One region of the Streptomyces kaniharaensis genome, then DNA from elsewhere that is predicted to be linked to it. Evidence: riboswitches for the same ligand, from Rfam matches in the RefSeq annotation. Region 1 holds a riboswitch; the other holds the start of a gene.
The links. A riboswitch is a leader RNA that binds a small molecule or an ion and turns the genes downstream of it on or off. The one in region 1 is predicted to bind magnesium.
Positions count from the first base shown of each region.

Region 2: another riboswitch for magnesium. It lies ahead of F7Q99_RS02530 (NRAMP family divalent metal transporter); the one in region 1 lies ahead of F7Q99_RS01910 (magnesium transporter MgtE N-terminal domain-containing protein).

Region 1 covers NZ_WBOF01000001.1:419,026-423,434, forward strand. Annotated here, with positions in the region: gene aceB (malate synthase A) at 1-415, shown strand, start outside; gene F7Q99_RS01905 (3-hydroxybutyryl-CoA dehydrogenase) at 442-1,308, shown strand; M-box (ykoK) riboswitch at 1,564-1,742, shown strand; gene F7Q99_RS01910 (magnesium transporter MgtE N-terminal domain-containing protein) at 2,040-3,407, shown strand; gene F7Q99_RS01915 (NRAMP family divalent metal transporter) at 3,404-4,409, shown strand, end outside.
Region 2 covers NZ_WBOF01000001.1:565,608-570,016, reverse strand. Annotated here, with positions in the region: gene F7Q99_RS02540 (YncE family protein) at 1-260, opposite strand, end outside; gene F7Q99_RS02535 (BlaI/MecI/CopY family transcriptional regulator) at 526-897, opposite strand; M-box (ykoK) riboswitch at 1,096-1,269, shown strand; gene F7Q99_RS02530 (NRAMP family divalent metal transporter) at 1,631-3,274, shown strand; gene F7Q99_RS02525 (YoaK family protein) at 3,437-4,114, shown strand; gene F7Q99_RS02520 (hypothetical protein) at 4,156-4,409, opposite strand, start outside.

The DNA.
Region 1 (4,409 bases):
CGCCGACCTGCTGGCCGTCCACCGGCTCTCCGTCGGTCTGCCCACCGAACAGGGCCTGCGCTCCAACGTCGCCGTCGCGCTGCGCTACCTCACCGCATGGCTCGGCGGCACGGGCGCGGTCGCCGTCCTCGGACTGATGGAGGACGTCGCCACCGCCGAGATCGCCCGCTGCCAGATCTGGCAGTGGCAGCACCACTGCACCCGGCTCAGCGGCGGCTCGCTCGTCACCCCGGACATGGTGCGGCGGCTGATCGACCGGGAGCGGGCCACGCTGCTCCTCGAAGGAGCCGACCCGGCGTCGGTGGACGACGCGGTGCGGGTCCTGGAGGACACTGCCCTCGGCCCGGAGCTGCCCGCCTTCCTCACCACCGACGCGTACGCCCGCCACCTCGTCCGCGTCCGCACCGCGGCCTGAGCCGCCCGATCACGGAAGGCACTGCCATGAACGAGATCCGACGGGTCGCCGTCGTCGGCGCCGGCCAGATGGGCTCCGGCATCGCCGAGGTCTTCGCCCGCGCCGGGCTGGACACCATCGTCTGCGAGCACGACCCGGCCGCACTCCGGGCCGCCCGCACCCGCATCGACCACTCCCTGCACCGCGCGGTCGACCGCGGCCGCATCAACCCGACCAACCGTGCGGACATCTGGGCGCACCTGCTGTTCGCCGACGACCTGGAGGCCCTGGCCGACCGCCAGCTGGTCGTCGAGGCCGTCGTCGAGGACGAACGCGTCAAGACCGACGTGCTCGCCACCCTGGACAAGATCCTCGCCGACGACCACGCCGTCCTCGCCACCAACACCTCCGCCATCCCGCTCACCCGGCTCGGCATCGCCACCGGACGCGCCTCGCACGTCCTCGGGCTGCACTTCTTCAACCCCGCCCCGGTCATGCCGCTGGTGGAGCTGGTCTCCTCCCTGCACACCGAGTCGACCGTCCTCGACCGGGTCGAGCGCTTCACCCGCGACGTCCTCGGCAAGCGCGTCATCCGCTCCCGTGACCGGGCCGGCTTCGTCGTCAACGCCCTGCTCATCCCCTACCTGCTGTCGGCGATCCGGATGGCCGAGGCCGGTCACGCCAGCCCCGAGGACATCGACGCGGGCATGGTGCACGGCTGCGCCCACCCCATGGGCCCGCTCCAACTCGCCGACCTCATCGGGCTGGACACCGTCGAGGCGATCGCGAAGTCCCTGTACGACGAGTACAAGGAGCCGCTCCACGCTCCGCCGCCGCTGCTCTCCCGCATGGTCGAGGCCGGCCACCTCGGCCGCAAGACCGGGCGCGGGTTCCACCCCCACGGCGGGGTGTGACCCCGATCGCCGCCCCACCGATGCCCCGGCTCCCGTCGCGGAGGGCCGGGGCATGGCCGTTGCCCGCCGGGTGTGCCGGCGAGAACATGACGCATCGCCATGTCCCGCCCCGGCGAGGGAGCGAGGCCCGCCGCAGCACCACGGCCGGGCCCCGACGTGCGCCCGGCGGCTCCCCCACTGGCCAGACCACGGTCAAGGCCCGGTCAAGGATTACGCCGGAAGGGCGCCAGGGGTCTATCCTGGTGCGGATTTGAACAGGCACCTCGTTCGGTGAGGCGTCTTCACGGACACAGGCCACTGATCCCACCCGTCGAGAGACGCTCCGGATCAGGACAGGTCTCCCCGGCTCAAGGGGTGATCCCAAGTGGCTTCCCGTCGTGATCGACCAGGGATACGCCGTGGAGTGCCAAAGCTCTGACGAGTGGGGGTGTGCCGGGCGGTGATGTCGGACTCCCCTTGCCGTGCCGCCGCGAGTCGGACTCGCGGCCGAGATCGGGAGGAGGCGTGATGGACGGAAGTCCTGGCCATAGTCGGCCCATTCCCGTGTCGTCCTCGCCGTCCTTCCGCCGCCCGAGGCGCCTCCTCCTTCCCTGACCGATCCGGTCCGCCCGTCCCGCCTCGTGCGGGGTTCCTTGGCGTGGGCCCGGAAGCGTTTCTTTGGTCAGGGCTCGACATGGCGCGCCGCCGGGCGGCCCGATGCCCCGCACTGCCGGGGCGAGGGGGTCTTCATCGTGGCTGCCACCACCCTGTTCACGTCCGCCACGGCGCGTCTGCGCGACCGCACGGTCGCCGCCGAGCGCCGGAGCACCGTCACCCGAACCGTCCGATCGTCGCTCGTGTCGCTGGCCGGGCTGGTCGGCGGCCCGGTCGCCAACCAGGCCGGCGAGGAGGTGGGCCGCGTAGTCGACGTGGTCGCCCGCCTCTACGGGCCTGAGCCCTACCCGCCGGTCACCGGTCTGATCATCCGAATAGGCCGTCGCCGCGCCTTCATCGCCGCCGACGCCGTCGACCGGATCCTCACCGGGCAGGTACGGCTGCGGACCGCCCGCGTGGACCTGCGGGAGTTCAACCGCAGACCCGGCGAGGTGCTGCTCGCCCGCGATGTGATGGACCACCAGCTCGTCGACGTCGACGGCGTCCAGGTCACCCGCGCCGCCGACCTCTACCTGGCGCCGCTGGCCGCCCGCACCGTCCTGGTCGGCGTCGACGTCTCCCTGCCCACCCTGCTGCGCCGCCTCGGCCCCCGCCGCTGGCAGATCCGCCCCACCCCGGACCGCGTCCTGGACTGGCAGTCCATCGCCCCCTTCGGCGAGCAGGCCACCCACGGGCCCGCCGAGGTACAGCTGCGCGCCTCCCGCTCCGCGCTGCACCGGCTGCGCCCGGCCGACCTCGCCGACATCCTGGAGGACCTCGGCCGCCACGAGCGCCAGCAGCTGCTCGGCTGGCTGGAGCCGGAGCAGGCCGCCGACGCGCTGGAGGAGATGGAGCCCGCCGAGCTGGAGAACCTGCTCCGCGAGGCGCCGCCCGAGCACGCCGCGCGGCTGGTCGACGAGATGGAGCCCGACGAGGCCGCCGACGCCCTGCGCGACCTCGACCCGGGCGAGCGCGAGACCCTGCTGGCCCGGATGCCCGAGCCCGAGGCGGCCGAGCTGCGCTCCCTGCTCACCCACCGCGAGGGCACGGCCGGCGGTGCGATGACCACACTGCTGGTCACCGCGGGCCCCGCGCACACGGTCGCCCAGGTACGGGCGGAGCTCGCCGCGCAGGCCGAGCACCGCACCGACATCGACGCGGTCGCCGTGCTGGACCACGACGGCCGCCTGGTCGGCGACATCCCGCTGTTCGACCTGGCCGTGGCCGAGGACAGCGCGGTGGTCGGCGATCTGGTCGCCTGGCTGGCCCAGTTCGGCCCGCCGGTGACCGTACGGCCCGACACCCGACTCGCCGAGGCCGCCGACCACCTGGTCGCCGCCCGGGCCAGCTCCCTGCTCGTGGTCGACGACACCGGGCGCCCGCTCGGCCGGGTCCTGGCCGACGACATCCTCGACACGCTGCTGCCCGAGCGCGGGCGCCTGCACTTCCGGAGGCTCCTCAAGTGACCCGCGACCTCGGCACCGGCCCGGATCTCGCCACCCGACCCGATCTAGGCGCCCCGGAGCCCGTGGCGTCCGCCGCCGCCTCCCCGTCCGTCCCCGTCAGCTCCTCCGGCCCCTCCGGCCGCCGTAGAGGCATCCGCCGGCTGGCCGCCGTCGCGATGATCGCCGGCCCCGGCCTGGTCGCCGCCAACGCCGGCAACGACGCCGCCGGCATCGCCACCTACGCCAGCGCCGGCTCCCAGTTCACCTACGGCACGCTGTTCTTCATGGTGCTGGTCACCGTCGCCCTGGTCATGGTGCAGGAGATGGCCGTCCGGCTCGGTGCCCACACCGGCAAGGGCCTGGGCGCGCTGATCCGCGAGCAGTTCAGCCTCCGCCTGACCGCCCTCGCCGTCTTCTGCCTGCTGCTGGCCAACACCGGTCTGGTGGTCAGCGAGTTCGCCGGGATCGGCGCCGCGTTCGAACTGCTCGGCATGCCCAAGTGGGCGGTCATCCCGCCGGCCGCCGTCCTGCTGTGGTCGCTGGTGCTGTTCGGCTCCTACAAGTGGGCCGAGCGCATCTTCCTGGTCATGTCGCTGGCCTTCTTCGCCTACCCCGTCGCCATGGTCCTCGGCCACCCCGACTGGGGCCAGGTCGGCGAGCACCTGGTCGTCCCGCACCTCGAACCCAGCAAGGACTTCATCCTGCTGGCCGTCGCCCTCATCGGCACCACCGTCAGCCCCTACATGCAGTTCTACGCCGCCGCGGGGGTCGTCGACCGCGGCGCCAAGCCCGCCGACTACAAGCTCATCCGGGCCGACGCCGTCCTCGGCGCGGTGTTCGCCTGCCTGATCAGCCTGACGATCATCATCGCCACCGCCGCGGCGATCGGCGGCACCGGCCCCCTGGAGTCCGCCGCCCAGGCCGCCGAGGCCCTCAAGCCGGTCGCCGGACACGGCGCCGAGCTGCTGTTCGCCTTCGGGCTGATGGGCGCCTCCGCCCTGGCCGGCGCCGTGGTGCCGCTCT
Region 2 (4,409 bases), 150 kb from region 1:
ACTCGCCCGGTGACCGCACCGGTCTGGGTGTCGACCGTCTTCACCACGAGCGTGTTGTCGGCCTCGGCCACCACGACGTAGGCCTTGGTGCCGTCCGGGCTGACGCTCGGCTGGGCGTTCATCTTGCCGACCGCGATGACGCCTTCGGTGCCGGAAACCGCCTCGACGGCCTGGGCGGTGGTGCCGGTGAGGGCCAAAGCGGCCGCGGCGGCGATCACCGCGGTCCAGCGGGCAGCCTTCACACGCGTGTACGTGGACATCGAATCCCCCATTTCGCACCGCACGTTGCGGTGTCGAGGGCAGGCTAACCGATCGAGCTGACGTTCTGACGAGCAGTCAGTGAGCGAACCTGTGCCCGGAAAGCCGCTGGTCACGGATGCGGTGCGCATGCCAACAGGTGCGGCAGCAGTGGTAGCCCCAACACTGGCACCCGCCAGGCGAGTTGGGAGTTCCGCCGGGCGGGCTCGGAGTCGGTCGGCCGGTGCACCCGGGCGCGGCCAGGTAGGGGCCCGAGCAGGGCGAGGGTCACCGGCCGTCGTCCCGGGCCTTCACCTGCTCCAGCGCGGCCAGCAGCGCAGTGGCCTCGTCCCCGCTCATCCGGTCGACGAAGTGCAGCAGCGCGCCCGTGCGGTCCGGGGTGGTCTCCAGCGCCTGGTGCATCAGCTGCGCGGTGTACGCCTCCCGGGTGCAGGTCGGCTCGTACACCCAGGCCCGGCCGACCTTGTCGCGGCGCAGCCAACCCTTGGTGTGCAGGATGTCCGCGACCGTGGTGACGGTGGTGTACGCGACCGGCCGCTGCCGGCGGAGGTCGTCGACCACCTCGCGCACCGTGGCCGGCCGGCCCCAGGACCAGAGCCGGTCCATGATCTCGGCCTCCAGATCGCCGAACCCGCGCAGCACTGCCCGAACTCTCCCTCGCCGACCCCCGCTGGAACCCGCCCATCGTACGGCGCGGGTACTCGCGCCCGCCCTCGGGGCCGAGGGCGGGCGGTCGAGGACACGCGTGTTCGGTCAAGGTTCTACAAAGGTGTCGAAGATGAGCGGAAAAGCCGCCCGGGCCGACTCCGGGAGCGTCTATGCTCTTCGAGGTTTGAAAAGGCACCTCGTTCGGTGAGGCGTCTTCACGGACACAGGCCACTGACCCGACGACGTCGAGAGACGCCCAGGTTCAGGACAGATCCTCCCGACCTAAGGGTTGATCCCAAGTGGCTTCCCCCGCACGGGGATCACGCCGTGAAGTGCCAAAGCTCTGACGAGTTGGGGTGTGCCGGTCCGCAGGGGCCGGTCCGCTCCTTGCCGTGTCGCGACGCGGCGCACAGACGGTGCGCCCCCGGCCGGGAGGAGGTGAGAGGCATGGACTGTAGTAGTCCGGGCCACAGTCGCCCCTCTTCCCGCATGCTCTCGATCACCTCCGGCACGCGGTAACAACCTCTCCTGCGCGTTCACTCCGACGCTGCGTCCCGCGCTCGACCGCGCCCTGACGCAAGCCGTCCGACGCATCGTCATGCCCGCACGCCCCCGCGACCCGTCCGCGCGCCGCCGTGCGGTCCGACGCCGTGCGCCCGCAGGGGGGATCGCTGCTGCGTGCCCCCCGACACCCCCTCAAGGAAGGGGGGAGGGAGGCTCCATCATGACCAACCTGACCCTGGACCCGACAGTTCACGCCGCTCCCACCGCAGTGCTGGACGACGCGCACCTCGGCGACATCAAGGGTGCGCTCGGCACCATCCGGCTCGACGACGACGCTCCGCGCCAGGGACTCTCCGCCCGGTTCAGGACGCTGCTCGCGATCATCGGCCCCGGACTGATCGTCATGGTCGGCGACAACGACGCCGGCGCCTTCGCCACCTACGGCCAGGCCGGCCAGAACTACGGCACCCACCTGCTGTGGACGCTGCTGCTCCTCGTCCCGGTCCTGTACGTCAACCAGGAGATGGTGCTGCGCCTGGGCGCCGTCACCGGCGTCGGCCACGCCCGCCTGATCCTGGAGCGCTTCGGCAGGTTCTGGGGCGCGTTCAGCGTCATCGACCTGTTCCTGCTGAACGCGCTGACGCTGGTCACCGAGTTCATCGGCATCACGCTGGCGGCCGGCTACCTCGGCCTGCCCAAGGCGCTGTCCGTCGTCCTCGCGGCGGCGATCATCATCGCGTCCGCGTTCACCGGCTCGTTCCGGCGCTTCGAACGCGTCGCGATCGGCCTCTGCGTCGGCTCGCTGCTCCTGGTGCCGGTCTACTTCATGATCCACCCGCCGGTCGGCCGCATGGCCGAGGACTTCGTCGTCCCGAACATGCCCGGCGGCACCGGTGAACTCTCCACCGTGATGCTGCTGATCATCGGCATCGTCGGCACCACCGTCGCCCCGTGGCAGCTGTTCTTCCAGCAGTCGTACGTCATCGACAAGCGCATCACCCCGCGGTTCATGAAGTACGAGAAGATCGACCTGTGGATCGGCATCGCGGTCGTCGTGATCGGTGCCGCCGCGATGATGGGCTTCACCGCCGCCGCCTTCGCGAACACCGACGGCTTCGGGCAGTTCACGGACGCGGCCGGCGTCGCCCGGGGCCTGGCCGACAAGGCGGGCAAGGCCGCCGGCGTGCTCTTCGCCATCGCCCTGCTGGACGCCTCGATCATCGGCGCCTTCGCCGTCTCCCTCTCCACGGCCTACGCGATCGGAGACGTGTTCGGCATCAAGCACTCGCTGCACCGCGGCGTCGCAGGCGCCAAGGGCTTCTACGCCGTCTACGCGGGCCTGGTGGCCGTGGCCGCCACCATCGTGCTGATCCCCGGCTCGCCGCTCGGCCTGCTCACCACGGGCGTCCAGACCCTGGCCGGCGTGCTGCTGCCCTCCGCCTCGGTCTTCCTGCTCCTGCTCTGCAACGACCGGGACGTCCTCGGCCCCTGGGTGAACGGGCCGCGGACCAACGCCTTCACGGCCGCCGTGGTCGGCGTGCTGGTCACCCTGTCGATCATCCTGACCGCCTCCGTGCTCTTCCCCGACATCAGCGCGGACGCGATCCTCACGATCATGGCCGTCTGCGGTGTCCTCGGTGTGCTGGCGGCCGGGTACGCCTTCCTCCGCAACCGCACCGCGACGAAGGAGGACCCGATCGACCGCACCGGCCGCGACGGCTGGCGGATGCCCCCGCTGGAGACCCTGGCCCGGCCGGTCGTCTCCACCGGCTACAAGATCGGCATGGGCGCGCTGCGCACCTACCTGCTGGTCGCGATGATCCTCGTGGTCATCAAGATCGTCCAGACCGCCATGGCCGGCTGAGCCACCGGACGCACCTCGGCGGACGGGTGGAGGGCTCGCCGCCCGTCACCCGTCCGCATCGTTCGTCCCGTCGTGATCCCGAACCCGAAGGACAACGGCCGTCCCGCGCGCGCCCGAGGACGTAGAACGGAAGGGCCGTCACACCCCCGACCGGGAGGCCCGATGCTTACACCCGACCCCAAGCACGGGCCGCTCGTGCCCATGCTGCTGGTGCTCACCTTCATCACCGGAGTGGTGGACGCGGTCAGCTACCTCACGCTCGGCCACGTCTTCGTCGCCAACATGACCGGCAACGTGGTCTTCCTCGGCTTCGCCCTGGCCAACGCCGCCAACCTCTCGGCGACCGCCTCGCTCGCCGCCCTCGGCGCCTTCCTGCTCGGCGCCCTGGCCGGCGGCCGCCTCGCCGAGCGGCTGCCCGACCACCGGGGGCGGCTGCTCCGGGCGGCGGTCGCGTCCGAGGCGGTGCTCGTCGCGGCGAGCACCGTCCTGGCGGCGGTGGCCGGGCACACCGCCGACCCGGTCCGCTACACCCTGATCGGGCTGCTCGGCACGGCGATGGGCGGCCAGACCGCCGTGGCGCGCTCGCTCCGGGTGCCCGACCTGCCCACGACCGTGCTCACCAGGACCATCACCGCCCTCACCGTCGAGCGCACCGGCGCGCGGCGGTTCGCCTCCGCGGTGTGGATGTTCACCGGCGCTCTGCTGGGCGGACTGCTCGTCCTCCATGCGAACGTCTCGACGGCCCTGGCCCTCGCCCTGGCCCTGCTGGTCACCGTCGCCGTCCTCCTCCGCCGCCACTGCCGCACCACCCCGGCCTGGGCGCACCCGGACGGTGCGTGAGGCGGACGTGGCCGGCGCGCTCGCGCTTACGGGTGGTCGACCTACGGGTGGTCGACCTCCTTCATCGCCGTCACCCTCCCCTGCCCGTCCCGGTGGATCGTGAAGTACGGGGCGCCCGCCAGCTTGTAGCCGGGCAGTTCGGCGGGCGTGATGGTGCGCTCCTTCGCTCCCTTGCCGTTCGCCGTCTTCCCGTTCGTGCCCTTGCCGTTCGCACTCTGCCCGTTCGTGTCCTGCCCGTTCGCACTCTGCCCGTTCGCGCCCTTCCCGCCGGGCTCGACGACCTGCACGACGGCGT